DNA from 2 places in the Colwellia sp. MB02u-9 genome. Region 1 is predicted to be linked to the other one. Evidence: riboswitches for the same ligand, from Rfam matches in the RefSeq annotation. Region 1 holds a riboswitch; the other holds the start of a gene.
What was found. A riboswitch is a leader RNA that binds a small molecule or an ion and turns the genes downstream of it on or off. The one in region 1 is predicted to bind cobalamin.

Region 1 (10,599 bases):
GGTTATTTACTATTTTGCGCATCGTACATTCATATATCCATATAACTTACAATCATGTAATGCATCGCATGCTCACATTTTTTGCGGCATTTATTTGCGTTATGGTTCTTTGGGTAAACTTGTTGCTCCAAAAAATATAAGCCATTCAAGCAGGACAAATAACAGTTGGTTATTTGCTCTTTCGTCGCCTATTTTAGCCAATAATTATTTGCCTCTTAATAGGGGCGTAGGCATACAAGGTCAGCATGCATAGAGCTATTACATTATCAGAGTACGTTAAAAAGCGTAATGGCGTAGTTCTTGGCTCATCTGGATCAATGACTAATATGCTCAAGCGTTCGTTAGGTGCGAGTTCGTTCTATTTATTTTGGCAATATTGGAATCCAATATGGGGTTACTATCTTTCTTGCAAGATAATGAAGCCACTGAGCGATCTGCTTCCTATATGGTTAGCAATTATTATGACTTTCGCTGTTAGTGGTGCATTACATGATTTAGCGATAACTTTGGTAAAATGGGAGTTAACGGTTTTTTTTACACCATGGTTTTCCTTAATGAGTTTAATAGTTTTAACGACAAAGAAACTTGGTATTTCATACAGTGATTATCATTGGCTGGTTCGAGCATTTATAAACATATCACTCATAACAGCATGTTTATTTTTAACTCGTCAGTATGCCTAAGAAGCTAATAAATAAGGATAAAAATCAGTTGGCTGCTTTCGTTCCTCGATATTTCGGCCAACAATTTTTAGCCAGTTATTTGGGCGTTATCGATACAAAATTTAATCCAGGTAAGCTAAACGGTGTCGAAGCCTAATGTCGCGAATGTGGCATAAGTGCTCGACGAGGTTAAGTCTAGCAAACACAAGATGTAGTGGTCGGTTGGGTTAAGTGGATAGCCCTTAAAAATTGGCATCTATTTAATTTAAGCGCTATTAAGGTTAAGCATCAAGGCTATGAATTTAGCGCTTATTCCTGCTCTTGATCTTTTTTAAGTTGTTCTGCCTTTCGGCTATCTACTTTTTTTTGTTGTTCGTCTGAGAGCTCAAATTTACTGGCTGATTGCTTGATCAATAAGATACCGGCGATAACAGAGCCAACAGCAACAACAAGAATTAACATGCTGGTAAAAGTCATATTTATATCCTTTGAAATAAAATTTATGGGTAAGAAACTTGTTTGCTATCTATCTTTTTAGTCTAAAAAAAAGACAGGTAGCGATACAGAATAATAGCATGTAATTTATGAATATGCTTGCAACACGCCAGCAAGATCACTTGTTTTAAACGGGTTTAATAAAGTCAGTTTAACCCGTATTTATAGCCAACATTTACCACAACATTTAGAATAAGTATCTAGCATAAGTATTTAGAATAATTAGCTAGCACTAGATACTATCCACTTGTCATGCGCTGATAGTAGGCTCGGCTTTTGTCTGCTTGCTGACATAAATCGGTCAGGGCGTGTAAACTGCGCGTGCTCATTCGATGCACAACATCAGCATCAAGGATGATTATTTGTTGATGTTTAATTGCCGACAATATCGGCCATTGCTGCCAATCATAACTATCATTACCCGCTTGCTTTTTTGATAAGGGTTGAATAATAACATCAACATTTGTTTGCAGTATTTGTTCAATATTTACTTGTGGATATTGGACTTTTGCTGCCACAAATGGATTACTAATGCTGCAAGCGTCTAAAAACTGTTGCGGCCAACTCCCTTTGGCAATGGTGGTTAAGGGTCTAGACCAGACCTCATAAAAACCGGTGAGTGCTTTTTTATCACCATATTGCTTTTTGATATTGGCTAAATCGGATAAAAACTTAGCCGCAACACCTTCAGCTTGTGCGCTGTGACCTGACAGTTTCCCAAACAAGCGTAGCTCTTTAGCGACATCTTCAAAGCTATTAGGCTGCGAGTAAACCACACGAAAGCCCAGTTGCTTAATACGGGCTAAATCATCACTTGGGTTACCACTTCTCCAAGCGATAACTAAGTCTGGTTGTAATTCAATGACCCGTTCTAATTGAATACGTAAAGCGCTGCCAATTCTGGGTATTTTCTTTGCCGCTAGCGGATAATCAGCGTGATCAGTCGTCGCAATGATTTGGTCACCGGCGCCAATATCAAACAACATCTCAACAATGTGTGGTGATAATGCAATGATGCGAGGTTTAGGCGCATCAATAACCGTGGCCTGATCAATACTTTTACTTGTGGCTTGTGTGCTCGCAACATAAGCAAAGCCCAGTAATATAATCCCTATGTATTGGCTGAATTTCATGACTATTCCATTTGTGTTTTATGACAGCAATATTGGCTACCAATCAATACCTTTTTGTGCTTTTATGCCGTTATCAAACGCATGCTTAAGCGGCTGAACTTCACTGACGGTATCGGCAAGTTCAATGATACTGCGATGACATGCACGGCCAGTGATAATAACATGCTGTTTAGCGGGGCGATTAACGATAGCTTCAATCACTTCATCTAAATCTAAATATTTGAATGACAGCATGTAGGTTAATTCATCAAGTAAAACCACGTCGACACTTTCATCTTTTAGTAAGCGTTTTGCTTCTTCCCATACTCTGACGGCAGCGGCAATGTCTTTTGACTTGTCTTGGGTGTCCCAAGTGAAACCGGTCGCCATGACATGAAACTCAACGCCATTGTTTTCTAATAAATTACGTTCACCACAGGCCCAATCGCCTTTAATAAATTGTAATGCCGCCGCTTTATAGCCATGCCCAACCGCGCGGGCTAGCGTGCCAAAGCCTGATGTTGATTTACCCTTACCATTACCTGTGATAACAATAAGTAAACCGCGCTCTTCTTGAGCGGAATCAATGCGGGCATCAACTTTTTCTTTAAGGCGTTGCATACGAGCTTGATGATTTTGAGTTTTATCTGTATCTGTTGTCATGTGATTTATCCTGTTTTACGTGTGCGATACATGATCGCTAAAAAGAAAATACTGCCAATGGCTGAAGTAATGATGCCAATGGGGATTTCGACATTACTCAGCAAACTGCGCGCGGCAACATCAACCCAAACTAAAAAGCATCCGCCAACCAAGGCGGAGCCAATAATTAACGGCATGGTGGTAACGCCAACCAGTTGCCTAACAATATGTGGGATCATCAGGCCAACAAAACCAATACCACCGCAATAAGCTACGATGGCGGCGGTCACTGCTGCACATAAAGCTAATAGAATTAAACGCAGTTTGTTAACGTTAACGCCAAGGCTTGCCGCACTTTCATCGCCCAGTAACAGGGCATCTATTTGTCGGTGTAAGGCAAAAATAGTCAGTAAAGTGAGTAATACCATGGCACTGATCAAATAAAAGTGGAACATTTCAACGCGCGTTAAACTGCCCATTAACCAAAAAATAACGCGGCTGGTGGCAAAAGGGTCACCAAGGTAAAGAATAAAGTGGCTAATAGAGCCAAGCATGAACGACACCGCAATACCGGTTAATAATAAATGGTTCATATTACGCAGTAGGGTCGCGATACCAAAGACAATGACCACAGAAAATAATGCCCCAAGAAATGCCGCCAATGGCAAGGCTAGCGCTTGTTGGTCACTGAGCACTAAAGTGGCGATGGTAGCACCTAAGCCTGCGCCAGAAATAATGCCAAATAAATAAGGATCGGCCAGTGGGTTACGAGTTACATTTTGCAGTATTGCCCCCGCACAAGCTAAACCCATGCCGGCCACTAAACCCACCAAAACACGTGGAATGCGTATTTGCCAAATCACCATGTCGTGCATAGTGGAGGCGCATTGATTAACCACACATTGAAATATATCTAGGCTAGTAATGCTTGCTGGCCCAAAGGTTATCGACATAATAATGGAGAATAAGGTAAAAGCAATAAGGGCTGAAAATACCCAGACATTTTTACCTTTGCGGTTGCCAAGAATACTCACGAGTGTTGACCTTTACTAGTTGACCCAGTTGACCCAGTTGACCCAGTTGACTCAGTTGACTCAGTTGACTCAGTTGAGTTCATTGCCCCAGTTGGTTTAACCGCCGAAGTATCATCAGCAGGATAGAAATAAACTCTAGGTACGCCACAATGTTGTGCGTCATCTCGATAACAGGGTAAACCAAAAACTTTGGTTAATAGCTCAGGCTTTAGCACTTGATCAACACTATTGTCGCTGACTAAGTTGCCTTTATCTAATAGCAACAAACGATTACAGTAATGTGCGGCTAAATTGAGATCATGTATGGTCATAATAACGGTAATATTTAACGCTTTCACGAGTTGTAATATTTGATGTTGGTAGAAAATATCTAAGTGATTAGTGGGTTCATCTAATACCAAGATTTTTGCTTTTTGTACTAGGGCTTTAGCAATTAATACCCGTTGTTGTTCGCCGCCAGATAAGGTGTTAAAAAATTTTGCTTGGCTGCTAGCTAACCCCACTTTTTCTAACGCGAGTATAATGTCTTTTTTATCGACATCATTATCACGAGCAAAGAGGCTTTTATAGGGCAGTAGGCCCATTCTAACCACATCATAAACGTTTAAATCAAATATGGGCGGCGAGTTCTGTACCACTAAAGCAAATGTTTGTGCTAATTCATGTGGTTTGTAGTCGCTGATTTTTTTATTTTTTAGCTTAATGCCGCCTTGCCAATTTTTGTATTGGTTTAGTATGCACTTAAGGAGTGAGGTTTTGCCGGCACCATTAGGCCCGATAATGCCAATAATATCGCCGCGGGCAACATCAAATGAAATATTATTAAGAATACTTTGTTTATCAACAGCCCAAGATACTGACTCAACACTGAGTAATTTTGCCATTAAAGCCAGCCTAGCTTAGTGCTAATCACGTTTGGCATGTGTTGGATAATAACTAAGGAGTATATTTTCATTGCGGCCTAGAGGTTAATTCAAAAGCTTATGTTGAATAATAAAACTAACTACCGCGCAGAAAATAGGATACGAATGCCTTAAAGACAGTGTAACTTACGTGTATTCCCGCACGGTGTTAACATGATTAGCTTGGTACAATAGGTTGATACTAGGTGTCCTGACTTATAACTTTTATTAAAAGCTATTTACAGTTGCGGGTACAGTCACGGAATTTAACCGTGTTCCCTATCAATTAGCCAAGACAATAACAAAACATCTGGCTAAAGGTATCGATTATTAGGCATGAGATTTTACGGCTTAGTATGCTGCTTTACAATAAAAACCGTCATTTGACGCGCTATAAGCGGCGTAAAAAAAAGGAGCTAATGCTCCTTTTTTATTTTGTCACTGTATTTTGACAATTTGTTTTAAGCGTTAATTAGACCTAAGGTGATTTTTCTTATGTCATCAGTAAAGCCAATATTACCAAATTTTAACGCGCTTCTCAGGAGCGATATACATAGCGTCACCTGCTTTAACGTCAAAGGCGCTATAAAACTCAGGCATATTTGATAATGCCCCTAGTGCACGGAACTCACCTGGCGAATGTGGGTCTGTTGCTACGCGATTTCTTAATGATTTTTCAACCATTTTTCCACGCCATATTTGTGCAAAGCCCATAAAGAAGCGTTGGTCGCCGGTTAAGCCGTCGATCACTGGGGCTTCTTTGCCATTTAATGAAGCTTTATAAGCTTTATAAGCGATAGTAACTCCGGATAAATCACCAATGTTTTCGCCTAAGGTTAGCTCGCCATTAACGTTTAAGTCATCAAATACCTCATAGTCGCCATACTGTGCCACTAAGTTATCCGCGCGCATGGTAAAGGCCGCTAAATCTTCATCAGTCCACCAGTTACGCATGTTGCCTTCACTGTCGTATTTGCTGCCTTGGTCGTCAAAGCCGTGGCCCATTTCATGACCAATAACGGCGCCAATGCCACCGTAGTTTACCGCATCGTCTGCCGCTAAATTAAAAAATGGCGGCTGTAAAATAGCCGCTGGAAAGACAATTTCGTTTTTAGTTGGGTTGTAATAAGCATTAACGGTTTGAGGTGTCATCGCCCATTCTTGTCGGTCAATTGGACCACCAAGCTTAGCCAGTTCTTTTTGGTGAGCAAGCGTACCAGAGCGTATTGTATTGCCGACTAAATCGTCACTTTTAATGCTTAGTGCGGTGTAATCTTCCCACTTATCTGGGTAGCCTATTTTAGGATCAAAGCTGGCGAGTTTTATACGTGCTGATTTTTTAGTCGCCTCTGACATCCAATCTAGTTCGTCTATGCTTGCGCCGTAAGCATCACGTAAATTTTCAACCAGTTCTGTCATACGGGTTTTAGCTTCAGGCTTAAAGTGACGGCCAACATAAACTTTACCAATAACTTCACCTAAATTGTCATTAACTACGGCAACACCACGTTTCCACAGTGGGCGCTGTTCTTCACGACCACTTAACTGTTTTGAATAAAAATAAAAGTTTTCATTGGTTAACTCGGCGGTAAGTGAGCTGGAAAAATTACTCAGAGTGTGAAAAGTGAGGTAAGTCTGCCAATCAGTTAAGGATGTTGCCGCGAATGTTTCACCAAAACCTTTAATAAATGAAGGTTGGTTAATGATGATATCTTTCTGCGTGGCTACACCTTGTGCAGCAAGGTAGGCGGTCCAGTTGAAAGCATCTGTTATTGTGTTTAAATCGGCAACATTAAATTTGTTATAACGCTTAGTACTGTCTCGAGATTCAACTTTGGTCCAATGAAAACCGGCTAACTTAGTTTCAAGCGCCATAATGGTTTGAGCGGCGGCCTTACCGTTTTTTAAACCCGCTAAATCGAATATGCTTTCAATGTGAGCAAGGTAACCTGCGCGTAATGCTGCAAAACGTTTGGCTTCATTAAAGTAGTAGTCTCTGTCCGGTAAACCTAAACCACTTTGCCATATATGTGTGGCATATCGTGTGGAGTCTTTTGCATCAACACTGATATAAAAAGCGAGCGGGCTACCGACACCAATCTTTTGATTTTCACCAAAGAAAGTGGCAAGTTCATTTTTATCTTTCAAGCCATTAATGTCATCAAATATTGTTTGTACTGGCGCTGTGCCTGCAGTGTTACGGCTATCTAGATCCATGAATGAACGGAATAAGTCAGCCACTTTTTGCTCATCACTGCCCATTTTTAGATTTTTAGTCGCGGCTAATTCTTCGATAATCGCTTTTACGTTGTCGTCAGCTTCATCACGTAAGTCATAAAATGAGCCAATGGCGGTTTTGTCACCCGGAATTTCGTGAGTGTTTAACCATGCGCCGTTAACGTAGCGGTAGAAGTTGTCTTGTGGACGAACAGACAAGTCCATAGTGGCTTTATCAATACCCGATGCCAAAGCCGTTTTTTGCATAACCGGTACTTCAGTCGTGTTTTTTGTGCTGGTATTATCATTACAAGCTGCAATGAATAGTAAAGAGCTGCAAACAGCAGTTGTTATTATTTTCTTCATTCAATACTCACCATTTATTTAGTAGACTAACTTTTATTTTAAGTAAGAATATATTAAAGGCTATCACGCTGATTTACTAGGATAATAAAATATTGGCTACAAATTATTAACTTATCTTTGTATGTTAAAGTTTACCCACCAGAAAATATGTAGATGTTTTCTGGTTAAGGTATTAATAACCATTTTTGCTATTTACCTTTTACTGCTGAGCTTTGTAATTTTTTTTCATGGTTTAGTTAAAAATTATGCCGTTAACTTGTCTGTTAAAAGCAGAAATTTAAAAAATTCTGCAACAGCCTAAGTAGAAAAATTACAATAGCTCGCTTATGATGAGTGAGTGTTGTTATGCTAAGCGCCTATTTAACAGTAATGTGGTTGAACTTAATGGCTATTTATAACCCGCGAACGAAATATTTGCTGCGAGTCGTCAGGGTAATATAGATCAGATTGACTTAAGCAAGCTATGTGCTCAGACCTTACTTGGGTTAATGGACAAAGTTTAATGAGCTTTAAATAACCCTAGTGGCTTAAGTTGTCATCATTCAGTTACATTTTTACCTTTTACCCTTTACTGTTTACCGTCAGCTTTATTGATCCGAGTACTGTCTATGTTCGTACTCTAACCTCTTGAAGATAATTGAGAAATATATTCTATGCGAAATCGTTTATTTTATCTGGTCGCCTTACTTGTTATGAGTAGCCAAACTTTTGCCCAGTCTTGGGGGGATAAAGACACTAATAAAAAAACGGTGATAGTTGAAAAACTCATTTATCAAACTCAAAAAAATAGTTTAGAAGCCGTGGGCACCGCGGAAGCCGTTAAATCTGTTACCCTCTTTCCTGCGGTCAATGAAAGGGTGGTTGCGGTTAATTTTGAGCCTGGTCAGCGAGTTAAGAAATCACAAGTATTGATGATGTTATATAGCGAACGTCAGTCGGTTACCTTGGAAAGAGCCAAAATTGAGTTCAAAGATGCGGCGAGAAAAAATCTCCTGTTAGTAGAAAGTATTAAAAAAGGTGCGGCATCACAAAGTGAGTTAGATGATTCTATCACCACACTCGAGTTGGCAAACGTAGCGGTTAAAGAAGCGAAAATAGCCTTAGAAGAGCGTATTATACGAGCTCCCTTTGCTGGTGTGTTAGGCCTAACTGACATCCAAGTAGGTGACAGAGTTAACCTTCAAAGTGTGATCACTACCATAGACGATCGTGGGTCATTATTTATCAATTTCACCGCACCAGAAATAGCCTTGGCTTTGTTGTCGCAACAACCCCAAGTGCAGCTAGTACCTTGGCAAAATCGTTTAGTGACTATTGAGGCAAGTATCGCCCAAGTTGACTCACGCATTAACGAGCAAGATAGAACTATTCGCGTCAGAGCGCTGCTCGATAATAGCCAAGACACTTACCGACCCGGTATGAGCTTTCGCGTTAACTTAACCGTGCCAGGGCAAGATTATATTGCTGTGCCTGAAGCCGCTTTGTTATGGAGTGCCACGGGGGCTTATGTTTGGCAAATGGTTGATGAAAAAGCGGCACGAGTTAATGTGAAAATTCGTGAACGTTTACGGGGCACTATTTTAGTCGAAGGTGAATTTAACCTAACCGAGCCTTTGGTGGTAGAAGGCGTGCAGCAATTACGTCAAGGACAAGCATTAAAAGCACAGAACACTTTTAATGAGTATGTTGTAAAAGAGGTTGAGGGCGAATAATGAAATTACCGTCTATGCCGCAATTAAATGATTTACCTTCCTTAGCTATTCGCCGGCCAGTATTGGTTATGGTGCTTAATTTACTGATCATTTTAGCAGGATTTGCCGCGATAAATGATTTGGAAATAAGAGAATTACCAGATGTTGACCGGCCCATGGTGACCGTGTCGGCCAGTTATCCTGGTGGCTCGCCAGAAACCGTAGACAGTGAAGTAACCAGCAGAATAGAAGGTGCGGTTGCGCGAGTCAGTGGCGTTAAATCTATTCGAGCCTCAAGTGAAGAGGGCTCCTCTCGTATTCGGGTTGAGTTTAGGCCAGGCACAAATCTTGAAGACGCGGCCAATGAAACCAGAGAGTCGGTCAGCAGAGTGCAGCGAAATTTACCTGACGAAGTGGAAAGACTGGCCATTATCAAAGCAGATAGTGACGCTCAAGCGGTAGTCAGTTTAGCGATTAGCAGCGACACCTTAGATATGGAAACACTCACCGAGCGGGTTGAGGTTGATTTAGCGCCTTTGTTTTTAAGCATTCCTGGCGTCGCTGACGTGTCTTTAAATGGTGAAAGACAAAGGGTAATGCGGGTTTCAGTGGATGCATTGAGACTGACCAGTTTTAACTTATCTATGTCAGATGTCGCCGCCGCCTTACGTTTAGCCCCTTTTGACGTACCAGCCGGTAGTGTTAAATCAGCAGATCAAGAGCTTATTGTTCGGGCCAGTGCTAACTCAGTTAGCCCTGAAGATATTGAACGTATTGTCGTGTCGGGTAATACGCGTATTGGCGACGTGGCGAGTGTTTATTTTGGACCGGCTGACTCAAGAAGTATTGTCAGGTTAGATGGCATGCCGGTGGTCGGTTTAGGTATCGTGCGTCAGGCGCGTTCTAATACCATAGAGATCTCTGACGAAGTGTTAGCTATGGTGAAAAATCTTGATAAGCGCTTTACGGATCTTAATATTGTTGTCACCTCTGATGATGCTGAGTTTATTCGAGGCTCTGTAGATGAAGTAATTTTATCGCTAAGTTTAACGGTATTATTAGTGATAGGCACACTGTGGTTATTTTTAGGCTCCTTTCGTGCCACCTTAGTGCCAGCTCTGTCTATTCCCGTGTCGCTCATTGGCGCATTAGTGATCATGTGGGTACTGGGCTTTTCGATTAATATTCTGACTTTGTTAGCCTTAGTCTTAGGTACCGGCTTAATCGTCGACGATGCTATTGTGGTATCAGAGAATATTCAACGCAGAAGAGCAGAAGGATTAGGCTCTAGAGCTGCAGCTGTACTAGGTACTAGAGAAGTGTTTTTTGCGGTTGTGGCAACGACTGCGGTATTGGCTGCGGTGTTTATTCCGATCGCTTTTTTACCGTCAACAGCGGGACGCTTATTCAGAGAATTTGGTGGCGTGTTAGCGGGGGCCGTTATCATATCTTCATTCGTCGCCTTAAGTTTGGTACCT
Region 2 (10,599 bases), on a different contig from region 1:
AGTTCAGCAACTTTTATTTGCCCTTGGCGCTCACGAAAATCATCAATCAATGAAGTTATTTCAGTTTTATCACTGTGTAAACGCTGTAAATAACCCAGCTCTTCTTTATTGTAGGTACCACGACCAGGACAAATAACTACTACTCTTTGCTTAGTGTTAGGCATTTTTTTTACGCTTGTTTCAGCGCTATTGTTAACTGACGAACTCATTGGCAAATCTCCTTGGCAGCATCGACAATATTTTCCACCGATGGCAACACTTCATAAGCCGCTGCGCCAAGAGGAATAAAGCTGTCACTGGCGGTAACGCGTTTAATTTTAGTGTCGTTGCTTGCTTGTTCATGAATTAAGGTCACTAAGGCTTCGCTAATTGAGCCCGTTTGACGACATTCATCGACAATCAGCACATGCTCACAAGCATTTACTTGCGCCAAAATACCTTGTTCATCAAGCGGAGCTAACCAACGTAAATCAACCACGCGCGCTTCAATGCCCTGCTTGGCTAGTTTTGCTTGTGCTTGACGCGATAAATAATTGCCATTGCCATAAGTTAAAATACACACTTGCTTGCCTGAGCCGGCAACCTTAACGCCTAAATCAATGCGCTTGTCTGCCAATGCTGGCGTTTGGTATTCAAAGGTCCATAAGCCATCACCTTCTTGATGTAGGTCTTTCGCCATGTATAAGGCTATTGGCTCTAAAAATATCACCATGCGTTGCTGCTCTTGCGCTAAGCGCACACTGGCGCGCATCATTTCAACCGCATCTGCGCCATTTGACGGACAGGCAATGATCAAGCCAGGAATATCGCGAAATACAGCAAAAGAGTTATCATTATGAAAATGACCACCAAAACCTTTTTGGTAAGCTAAACCCGCAATGCGGATCACCATAGGGTTAGTAAACTGGCCATTGGAGAAAAAGGGCAAGGTAGCCGCTTCACCACGAATTTGATCTTCCGCGTTATGCACATAAGCCAAAAATTGAATTTCAGGGATAGGTAAAAAACCGTTATGCGCTAAACCAATCGCGGTACCTAAAATTGTTTGCTCATCTAATAAGGTATTGATCACTCGGTTCTTGCTAAAACGTTCGCATAGTTTAGCCGTAACGTTATAAACACCGCCTTTTTTGCCAATATCTTCACCGCACATCACAATATTGGGGTACTCAGCCATCAAGTCCATCAAGGTCCAATTAATCAATTTTGCCAAATGCTGTTTTTTCGGCAGATTATGTTGCTCATGCTTAAAAATTTCTTTGCGGGTTTCCTCGCTCACCGCGATTGAACTGGGTGCTTTATGCACCTGAGGGACAATGCTCGCCATGATCGCCTCAGCGCTGGTCAGCTTGTCTTTGCTCGCGGCATTTTCAGCAATCACCGCAATGCGACTTTCAACATCTAGGTAAATTTCAATCAGCTCTTCTGGATTTAATAGATTGTTTTCTAAAATAATACGCGCCGTGTGTAATAGCGGGTCTTGAAATTCAGTCGCGGTAATATCCGCCATATCACGGTAAACAAACTCAGCATCAGACCCCGCATGGCCCAGTATACGCACGGTGCGAATATGTAAAAACACCGGCTTACGCAATTCTCGAGCAATACGTTCCGCTTTTTTGGCGGTTTGATAAGTATCTAAAATATTCAGGCCGTCACAATAGAGATAAGTTAAACCGGCTCTGTTTTCATAATTAGCCGCAATCCAACCTTCTGGGGTGGCGGTTGAAATACCAATGCCGTTATCTTCACAGACAAAAACAATCGGCATAGGAATCGACTGATAGGCTGCCCAAGCTGTGCTATTAATTGCCCCTTGTGTAGTGGAATGGTTCGATGAAGCATCACCAAAATTACAAATAATCACGCCATCATTGGGAATTTCGCCTTGATGGGCTAAACGCTCTGCTAACGGAATACTAAAAGCAGCGCCCATGGCTTTGGGTAAATGTGACGCTATAGTGCTAGTTTGTGGAGGAATAGCGAGTGCTTTACTCCCGAGCACCTTATGACGACCACCAGAAATAGGATCATCTTTTGAGGCCGCAAATGACAACAGCATGTCGTATAAAATGGTTTGTCCGGGTACTTGCTTACTACGCTGTATAACAAACGCGGCACTGCGATAATGTAGAAAGGCCATGTCTGTCGGGCGAAATGCCTTGGCATAAGCGGCATTGCCCTCATGGCCAGAGCTACCAATAGTATAAAAACTTTGACCTTTTTTCTGCATCACGCGTGACTGCAAATCAAGGTGGCGACTCATGACTTGCGTTTCAAATAGGTCAATCACTTCAGCTGAACTTAGTCCCACATCATTAGGGCTTAAAGCACAACTTGATTCAGGTAAAGTTCGTGCTCGAACAAAATTGATAAAGTTTTCATTCACCAATTGATTGCGATCAGACATCATATCTCCACGGGGATAGTTATTATTGTTGTAGTTTAAAATTAGTCTTGTAAGACGATTTAAGCTATCAAACAAACGCTAAAAAAAAGCATGTAAAACAAAGTACAAAAATAATAAGCAAAAACCAGCCAAAGTTAAAATATTCTTTTTCTTTATCTGCTATAGTTTTTTCCTATACCTTTTCTGATAACGTCACCAATAACGATAACCACACTAAAGTAACCAAGATTATTATGGATTTAAAATCACTGAATTATTTTATTGCCGTCTATGAGTTAAAAAGCTTTAGTGCGGCGGCAAAAACCTGCTTTATTGCCCAACCGTCAATATCGGCAGCAATAGCACAATTAGAGCAACAACTTAGTGTGCAACTTTTTATTCGTCATGCCCGTGGTGTAACGCCGTCAGAGCAAGGGGAAAAACTTTTTCCGTTAGCCAAGCAACTGCTAGGACAAGCGGGGGCAATCAAAAATGTGTTTTCAGAAAAAACCGATAAACAGCCGTTTAACTTAGGCGTAACCCGAGGTTTAGGTGTTGAGCGCATGAGCCTGCTATTAAAAGATTTTACCTCAGCCAATCCTTTGGTTGAGCTGACCTTAGTCCCTCATACCGATAAAGTTGATGCACGTATTATTTTAAAAGACGAACTGCATGAGAGTGAACAATATATCAATATGTGGCAAGAAGACTACTTGCTAGTATTGCCTTACGATCACGTATTAGCACTCAAGGATACCGTAACGTTAAAGCAGCTCGATGGCTTACCTTTTATTCAACGCACACCTTGCAGTGCTTGGAATAACTTACAAGACACTTTAGCACTGGCAGGTATTAGTCTTGATGTGCGAGCAAAAATCACCACCATAGATTATGCCCTTGGTTTGGTACATGCGGGTTTAGGTTGTGCATTTTTACCGGCACATAGTGAAATTATTAAGCGCAGTGACGTGGTGTTTAGACCGATAGTTGGCTTACAACTGACCAGAGAAATTGTCCTCGCCTATACAAAATCATCTGAAGCTATCGATAATTTAAAGCGTTTAGCGCGCAAACATGCACACTAGCCTTGGTTACCTGCTTGTTTTCTTTCTGTAAAAATAAAAAATCTCACAGGGAGAAAAGAATGAGAACTGTAGGAGGTAAAGCACAGCTAATATAAAATGCTTTCGCCTTTAACATAACACCCTCGCAGCCCTGCCATATATTAAATATTTTCTCCTTCTTTTCTCATTGTTTCCTCCCTGTAAAAACAAGAAACATCTCACAGGGAGAAAAGAATGAGGACTGCAGAAGGTAAAGCATGGCAAATATAAAGGCAATATCAATGCAAAAAGTTATCTGTCGCTAGCTTGGCCTCTTTTTTCTCAAACATTAATAGCAAAAGAACACTTTTCATCTTGGCGACTATCTCTTAATATGTTGGTAACTTAACATTTCGACTGTTTATATGTCGAACGCTTAATATGTCGAACGCTTTATAGTGATAAGATTTCGCGTATTTATAGCGCCTTATTGTCAATAAAAAAACATCCTATGATTTTAGCCTTACCTCATAAATTACTCGCACAGGTATTAGCACAATTTGGTTATGCTATAGAAAATTGCAAAATTACTTTGCTCGGCAATGGCCTGATCAATAACACTTACTTAGTGCAAACGCTTGATAAAAAATTCGTTTTACAACATTTAAATCAACAAGTTTTTAATGCGCCGCGGCAAGTAACTGATAATGCCGACCTGATTAGCGCACACTTAAAAATTAAGTCTGACAATAAAAGCTACCCTTTAATACCGATTTATCAGCTGCGCAGCATAGATAATAAAAATCATGTTAAAGTACAAGGGCAATATTGGCGTAGCCTGCATTATATTCCCCAGTGTTATACCTTAGAGTCAATAACTAGCGTCGAGCAAGCCAGTGTAGTGGCCAGCGCCTTTGCACAATTTACTGCCGCACTCAGTGATTTTAACAGTGAAGAATTAGCTGAAATCATTGCAAATTTTCATGATTTATCCATACGAATAAAACAATTTCAACAAGCAGTAGCAAGCGCTGAAGATACAAGATTAGCAGCCGCTCAGACAAGTATTACCTTTATTCAATCTCAGCAAACTTTTATCGACAGTATTGCTGAAATCACTAAAAAATTGCCCTTACGTGTTACCCATAACGACACTAAAATTAACAATCTACTTTTTAGCAAAGCAACCAACCAGCCCGTGGCCGTGATTGATCTAGATACCTGTATGCCAGGTTATCTGATGCATGATTTTGGCGATATGGTACGCAGCTGTTGTCCGTCAATTGCCGAAGATAGCGCTGAACTCGATAATATGAGCATTAATTTTGAGATATTAACCGCGTTAACCAACGCCTACATTGAAGGTTTTAATGGCTCGCTCAGCGAAATTGAACGCAGAAGTTTAATCTTTGGCATTAAATTGATGCCATTTATGCTCAGTATTCGATTTTTAACTGACTTTTTAAATGGCGATCAGTACTTTAAAACCACTTACGCCAGCCACAATTTAGTCAGAGCAAAAAATCAATTACAGCTTTATCGCTTGTTTTGCCAACAAGAAGCATTATTAACTAACATAGTGTTATCAGCGCCCACATCCAACACATAGTATAAAAAAAGGCACCCTAGTGTTATAGAGGGTGCCTTTTTTTATTTACAGGGCTATTTCATCACTCCTTTAAAAGCGCTTTCAATACTTTTTCAAAAGCGCTAAGCAATAATAACTCCCGACAGGTCAATACAACTTAGTTGTGATAAGTAATACCAAGATAAAGTGCGCGTTCTTGGCTGTTGAAGCCACTCGCCGTTTGATACGCTTTATCTAATAAATTAGTAATACGAGAAGAAACGCTAAAATTGTGAGATACATCGTAGTTCAGCCCTAAATTAATTAATTGATAACTCGCTAAATCAACCTTACCAATGCCGAATACGGCATCTTCTCTTGCACCAACAAATTGATATTCTGCGTAAACGTCTACTGCATTCACTGTGGTGACAAATTTATAGTTGAATTTTTCTTTCGCGCGACGAATCAACTGCTCATAACTTAAGCGCCCAGTATTATCTGTTGTCGATTGATCTTCGGCATCCGTATAAGAAAGATTAACGTCATGCATACCACCAAAGCCAGCATAGTTGGCTGAGAGTTCAAGACCATTAATTTCAACTTTTTTGAAGTTTGCTGCCACACCATCTTTTTGACCAATTAAGTCATCAATTTTTGAACGGTATAAGCTAACACTGGTGTTAACTTCAGCAATTTTTGTTTCGAAAAACAACTCTACCGTTTCAGAAAGCTCTGAATCAAGTGTTGGCGTACCAAAGCCTGGATAGAATAAATCATTATAAGTCGGCACTTTAAAGCCAGTACCATAATTAAGTACCACGCGAGTATCTTCATCAACTTTATGACCGACGCCGAAATTATAAGTATTTTCTGAGTTAACATCTTCAACACTGTCGTGTCTTAATGTCGCTTCAAATGTCCATGCATTTTCAGTATATAAGGTATGGGCAAAAACACCTGTGGTGTCTCTTTCTTCTTTGTCAAAAACTATGCTACTTTTAGAAACATCGTCTTGATAATAATCGACACCAATATTAACTTGCAGATCATCAGAAAGCTGGCTGTTATTAACAATCGAGTATTGATTGCGACGGGTTTCAAAAATCCCTTGTGAAAGGCCATTACTTAAGCTGTCGATACTGTCACGACTTTGGCCAACAGAAAAAACGGTCTTGTTATTTACACCTTTAATACTGGTCGCATAATTGCCGCGAACTAACCACGCATGATTGTTAAAATCAGAGCCATTATAATAACCATCATATTCATTGTCGCCACTATCACTTGATAACAACCACTCTACTGAAAAATCTTCCGTGATTTTTTGCTGACCTCTAATCGCTACCGAGGTAAAGTCGTAACCGTCATCATCAGTTTCAGCGCCTTCTTGAACATCATAACCATCACTTTCTTCTTTACTGACGGTGATAGTCGTTTGGCCGTCACCATGGCTAATACCTGCGCCAGCTTTATACTTTTGATAGTTGTCAGTACCAAAACTAGCACCGGCAAACAACTCTCCCGCTGATAACTGACGAGTAAATATTTGAATAACACCGCCAATAGCGTCTGAGCCCCACAATGCTGCACGTGGGCCTTGCACGATTTCAATACGCTCGATCATCTCTGGCGAAATGGTATTTAAATTTGTACCGCCCGATGTGGCAGAACTCACTCGCACACCATCAATCAGTATTAAGGTATGATCTGAGTTGGTGCCACGCATAAAAATTGAGGCGTTTTGCCCTCTACCGCCATTAGTGGCAATATCAATACTGGGTACTGTAGATAATAAATCTAAAAATGAAATTGGGTTAGCTAGCTCGATATCTGCACGTGTAATAACCACTTGACTAGTCAGCGCATCGTCAATATTTAGGTGTGTACGGGTTGCCGTTACGGTTAATACTTCAATATCTTTTGCCTTACTTTCGGTGCTTGCTGAAGCGACAAAAGCTGTCGACATAGCACTGATAACGGCAAGTGATAATAGTGATTTTTTGAAAAAATTGTTTTGTTTAATGTTCATATGACCTCATTAACGATGCCCTCCGCACCATTTTATTACCGCGCTTAAGCGCAGTTTAATTATGCAAGTTAAAGTGCTCGGACTAACATGGCCACGCTTTCTATCAATATATCTTTATAAAAATAAAACGCTTAACACTATGATTACCGTTGCGGGGGCAGTGAAAAAATTTCATTTTCTTCCCTCGAACTTACTATGTAAAACAGTCACTAAAGTGTTCAGTTACTGTCGCTTGTTTAAATTTTTTCGTCTTAGTGAGTTGACAGCTTATTACTCGGCGTATCGACACCTTGATTAATCATGTCGTAAATTTTATCCCTAACTAAATGCTGCTGACAGACATCAGCTAATCGCTCAAGTTGTATTTCTCGATGTTGATTAATATCAACCATGGCTTGGTGCACTTGGTTATTCATTTGTTTGGTGACTTTACTGGCCGCAATAGCAACACCTGTAAAATGGGCAGAGTTGAAGTGTAACTTCTGATGAAGATGATTAGGCACATAACAAACCTTAACCGTCAGCTGAACTTTAGCCATGTGCTTAGTTAAATGCTTAGTTAAGTGTTTGAGTTTACCCAAAGTGCTGATATTTAATGGTTTAACTTTACCATAGATAAGCGTTTGAATTTTTTCTGAGTGTGGGTGACTAACAGCTTTCATATCAAACATTGCAACGCCTAACGAGTATCAAACCCAACATCAGTTGGCCGATATATGTGATTAACGTCGATAAGGTTTAGCGATATAGCGAGCAAATTCATCTTCACCACTGAGGTGGTATAAATGAAAATAGATAAAATATCCAATGCCCGAGTAACCCGCTCGACGTGGTAACTAATGATCATAATTCACCTGGTATCCTGACTTACAGCATCTAGATATATCCCTTCCCAAATCACTTTTAGCCAAAAGATTTAGTGGTTAATATATCGCTCTGTTTACAGTTGCGGGTACAGTTGTGGACTTTCACCACATTCCCAGCTTTATTTTATTACGCTTTCAAAACATAAAAAAGTAAAATTGAATATGACATTATTTAATTAATGGCGCGATTATCGACAGCTAGAGCGAAATAGCAAGGTTTATTTTTTATTCACTGGGCTGTTAAGAATATAAATATCCTCACTTTTTCAAAATAATATCACCGGATTCCTAAGCATAAAAGTTAACTGATTAGCTTTATTTTGTCTCCATGGCCGTTAAACTCAACAACTAACAACTTATCGTTAAAGCGTCAATTCAAGCCAATTTTCACCCGATAATGCCGAAAAATATAGCAAACAAGTTTAGCGCATTAAGTACTTAGTTATGATGCGTTAACATCGAGTCGGCCAATAATAGCCCCTAGGATAATTAAAAAATTAATCATTGTGTCTCTGTTTTTGATAAAGTAAAAAGTACTCAGCCTAATAACAGCTAGCTCATGGCGATACATAGTTCATAGCAAGGCGAATACTAGTAACAAGACTGATAGTAAGACAACAGCGAGTCAACAAGGAAAATACATAATGCCAGTTGCTGAACCTAAATGGCCAGAACGAATTATCTGCTTAACAGAAGAAACCACCGAAGCACTTTATCTGATGGAAGAAGATCATCGCATTATTGGCATTTCAGCTTATACCATGCGCCCTGAACGCGCGCGAAAAGAAAAAACAAAAGTAAGTGCTTACATCACCGCAAGAACAGAAAAAATACTCGCACTAAAACCAGATTTAGTGCTGGCCTTTTCTGATATGCAAGCCGATATTGTTGCCGATTTAATCAAAGAAGGTATACAAGTGCATTGCTTTAATCATCGCAGTGTCAGTGAAATTTTGCAGATGATACGCACCTTATCAGGCTTAATCGGTCAACCAGAAAAAGGCGATAAGTTAGTCAGCGACTTACAACATAATTTACGCAAAATTAAACAACAAGCAGCCAAATTGCCTGTGCGCCCAAAAGTTTATTTTGAAGAATGGTTTGACCCTATTATCACCGGCATTGGCTGGGTAAGTGAGCTAATAGAAATTGCCGGTGGTATAGACTGTTATCAAGAGTTTTCCGGCCAGTCCTTAGCCAAGAACCGCATTGTGGCAAACCCCAGTGATGTTATTGCCAAACAGCCTGATATCTACATTGCCTCTTGGTGTGGTCGTAAATTTGATAAAGAAAAAGTTACCTCTAGAGCGGGTTGGCAAGCAATACCTGCGATAAAAAATGGTGACATCTATGAGATAAACTCTACCGATATTTTACAACCAGGACCCGCAGCATTAACTGACGGTGTTGAACAACTAGCCAACATTATCAAACAATGGGCCGAACGCGCGTAATATGTTAAATTTTTTCAGCATTAAAAACAGCTTAATCACCATAGTCTGTACTTTATCTTTCATTTTTAGTGGCCAAGGTTTAGGGCAAGAACTTGATAAAGTTTCTATTCAGCTCAACTGGCTGCATCAATTTCAATATGCCGGCTATTACGCAGCCAAAGAACAAGGCTTTTATCGAGCATTGGGCTTAGAGGTAGAGTTAAGAGAATTCAAAGGTTCAAGCCCCATTGAAGATTATGTCATCGACGGCAGGGCCGATTATGGCATCAATGACTCAAGTTTAATTGTCGCCAAAAATAATGGCAAACCTGTTGTTATTGTCGCACAAATATTTCAACATTCACCGGCGACTATCGCCACATTAAGATCTTCTCGCATTGCCCGTCCATTTGATCTGATTGGTAAGCGCATCATGATAGATACAAGATTGAAAAATTTTGCCCCTATTACTGCCATGCTTATGCAAGCAGAACAAGATATGTCAGCCTTTACTTGGCAAGAACAAAGTGACAGATTTTCAGCGTTAATTACCGGTAAAACCGATGCTATTTTAATTTATGACACTAATGAGCCCTTTGAATTTGACCAAGCAAATATTGATATATTAACCATTAGCCCAAGAGACTACGGTATTGATTTTTATGGCGACAATCTTTTCACCAGTGAGTCAGAGGTAAAAAACAACCCTCAACGTGTACAAGCAATGCGTCAAGCAACCATAAAAGGTTGGCAATATGCGCTCAATCATAAAGCAGAAATCATTAAATTAATTGCAGAAAAATATAATAGCCAAAACAAGTCTTATCGCCACTTAGCTTTTGAAGCTGACGAAATTAGTAAAATAATTTTAGCTAAATTTATTCCTCTTGGCTCAATCGCCCGCACTCGCATGGAAAAAATAGCTGAAATTTATTATCAACTGGGCATGATAGATAAGCCTTTCATCCCCACCAATCTATTACTAGAAGACGCCTTAAGCAGCTTTGCTCCTAAACAACTTGCCATTAATAGCAGTACGTCATTAATTATTGTCATGGTAATAATTTCACTGTTATTAATTTTTTCAACACTGCTGCTACCAAGATTAGTTAGTCAACAACACCTAGCCTCCTTTATGGCATCAAAAAAATTCCCCTTTATCGTCCATACCGTATCGATATTAAATATCGCCATTATTTTTAGTGTTATTTACTTATCCTTGCAAGACAATGAAAAAATCAGCCAAGCCAATATCAAAAAAAATCTTGA

Region 2: it holds a riboswitch for cobalamin, as region 1 does, so the genes downstream of both, H4J65_RS13475 (TonB-dependent receptor domain-containing protein) here and H4J65_RS01980 (ABC transporter ATP-binding protein) in region 1, are expected to answer to the same signal.

The regions. Positions count from the first base shown of each region.
Region 1 covers NZ_JACGVF010000067.1:2,601-13,199, forward strand. Annotated here, with positions in the region: gene H4J65_RS01950 (MAPEG family protein) at 1-140, shown strand, start outside; gene H4J65_RS01955 (acyltransferase) at 246-683, shown strand; gene H4J65_RS01960 (DUF2897 family protein) at 972-1,139, opposite strand; gene H4J65_RS01965 (cobalamin-binding protein) at 1,397-2,290, opposite strand; gene cobO (cob(I)yrinic acid a,c-diamide adenosyltransferase) at 2,327-2,932, opposite strand; gene H4J65_RS01975 (iron ABC transporter permease) at 2,938-3,939, opposite strand; gene H4J65_RS01980 (ABC transporter ATP-binding protein) at 3,942-4,829, opposite strand; cobalamin riboswitch at 5,031-5,173, opposite strand; gene H4J65_RS01985 (M13 family metallopeptidase) at 5,364-7,430, opposite strand; gene H4J65_RS01990 (efflux RND transporter periplasmic adaptor subunit) at 8,084-9,142, shown strand; gene H4J65_RS01995 (efflux RND transporter permease subunit) at 9,142-10,599, shown strand, end outside.
Region 2 covers NZ_JACGVF010000097.1:76,139-86,737, forward strand. Annotated here, with positions in the region: gene H4J65_RS13455 (ACP S-malonyltransferase) at 1-209, opposite strand, end outside; gene H4J65_RS13460 (alpha-ketoacid dehydrogenase subunit alpha/beta) at 206-2,410, opposite strand; gene H4J65_RS13465 (LysR family transcriptional regulator) at 2,644-3,474, shown strand; gene H4J65_RS13470 (phosphotransferase enzyme family protein) at 3,923-5,041, shown strand; gene H4J65_RS13475 (TonB-dependent receptor domain-containing protein) at 5,178-7,031, opposite strand; cobalamin riboswitch at 7,086-7,260, opposite strand; gene H4J65_RS13480 (hypothetical protein) at 7,283-7,702, opposite strand; cobalamin riboswitch at 7,865-8,060, opposite strand; gene H4J65_RS13485 (cobalamin-binding protein) at 8,542-9,351, shown strand; gene H4J65_RS13490 (ABC transporter substrate-binding protein) at 9,353-10,599, shown strand, end outside.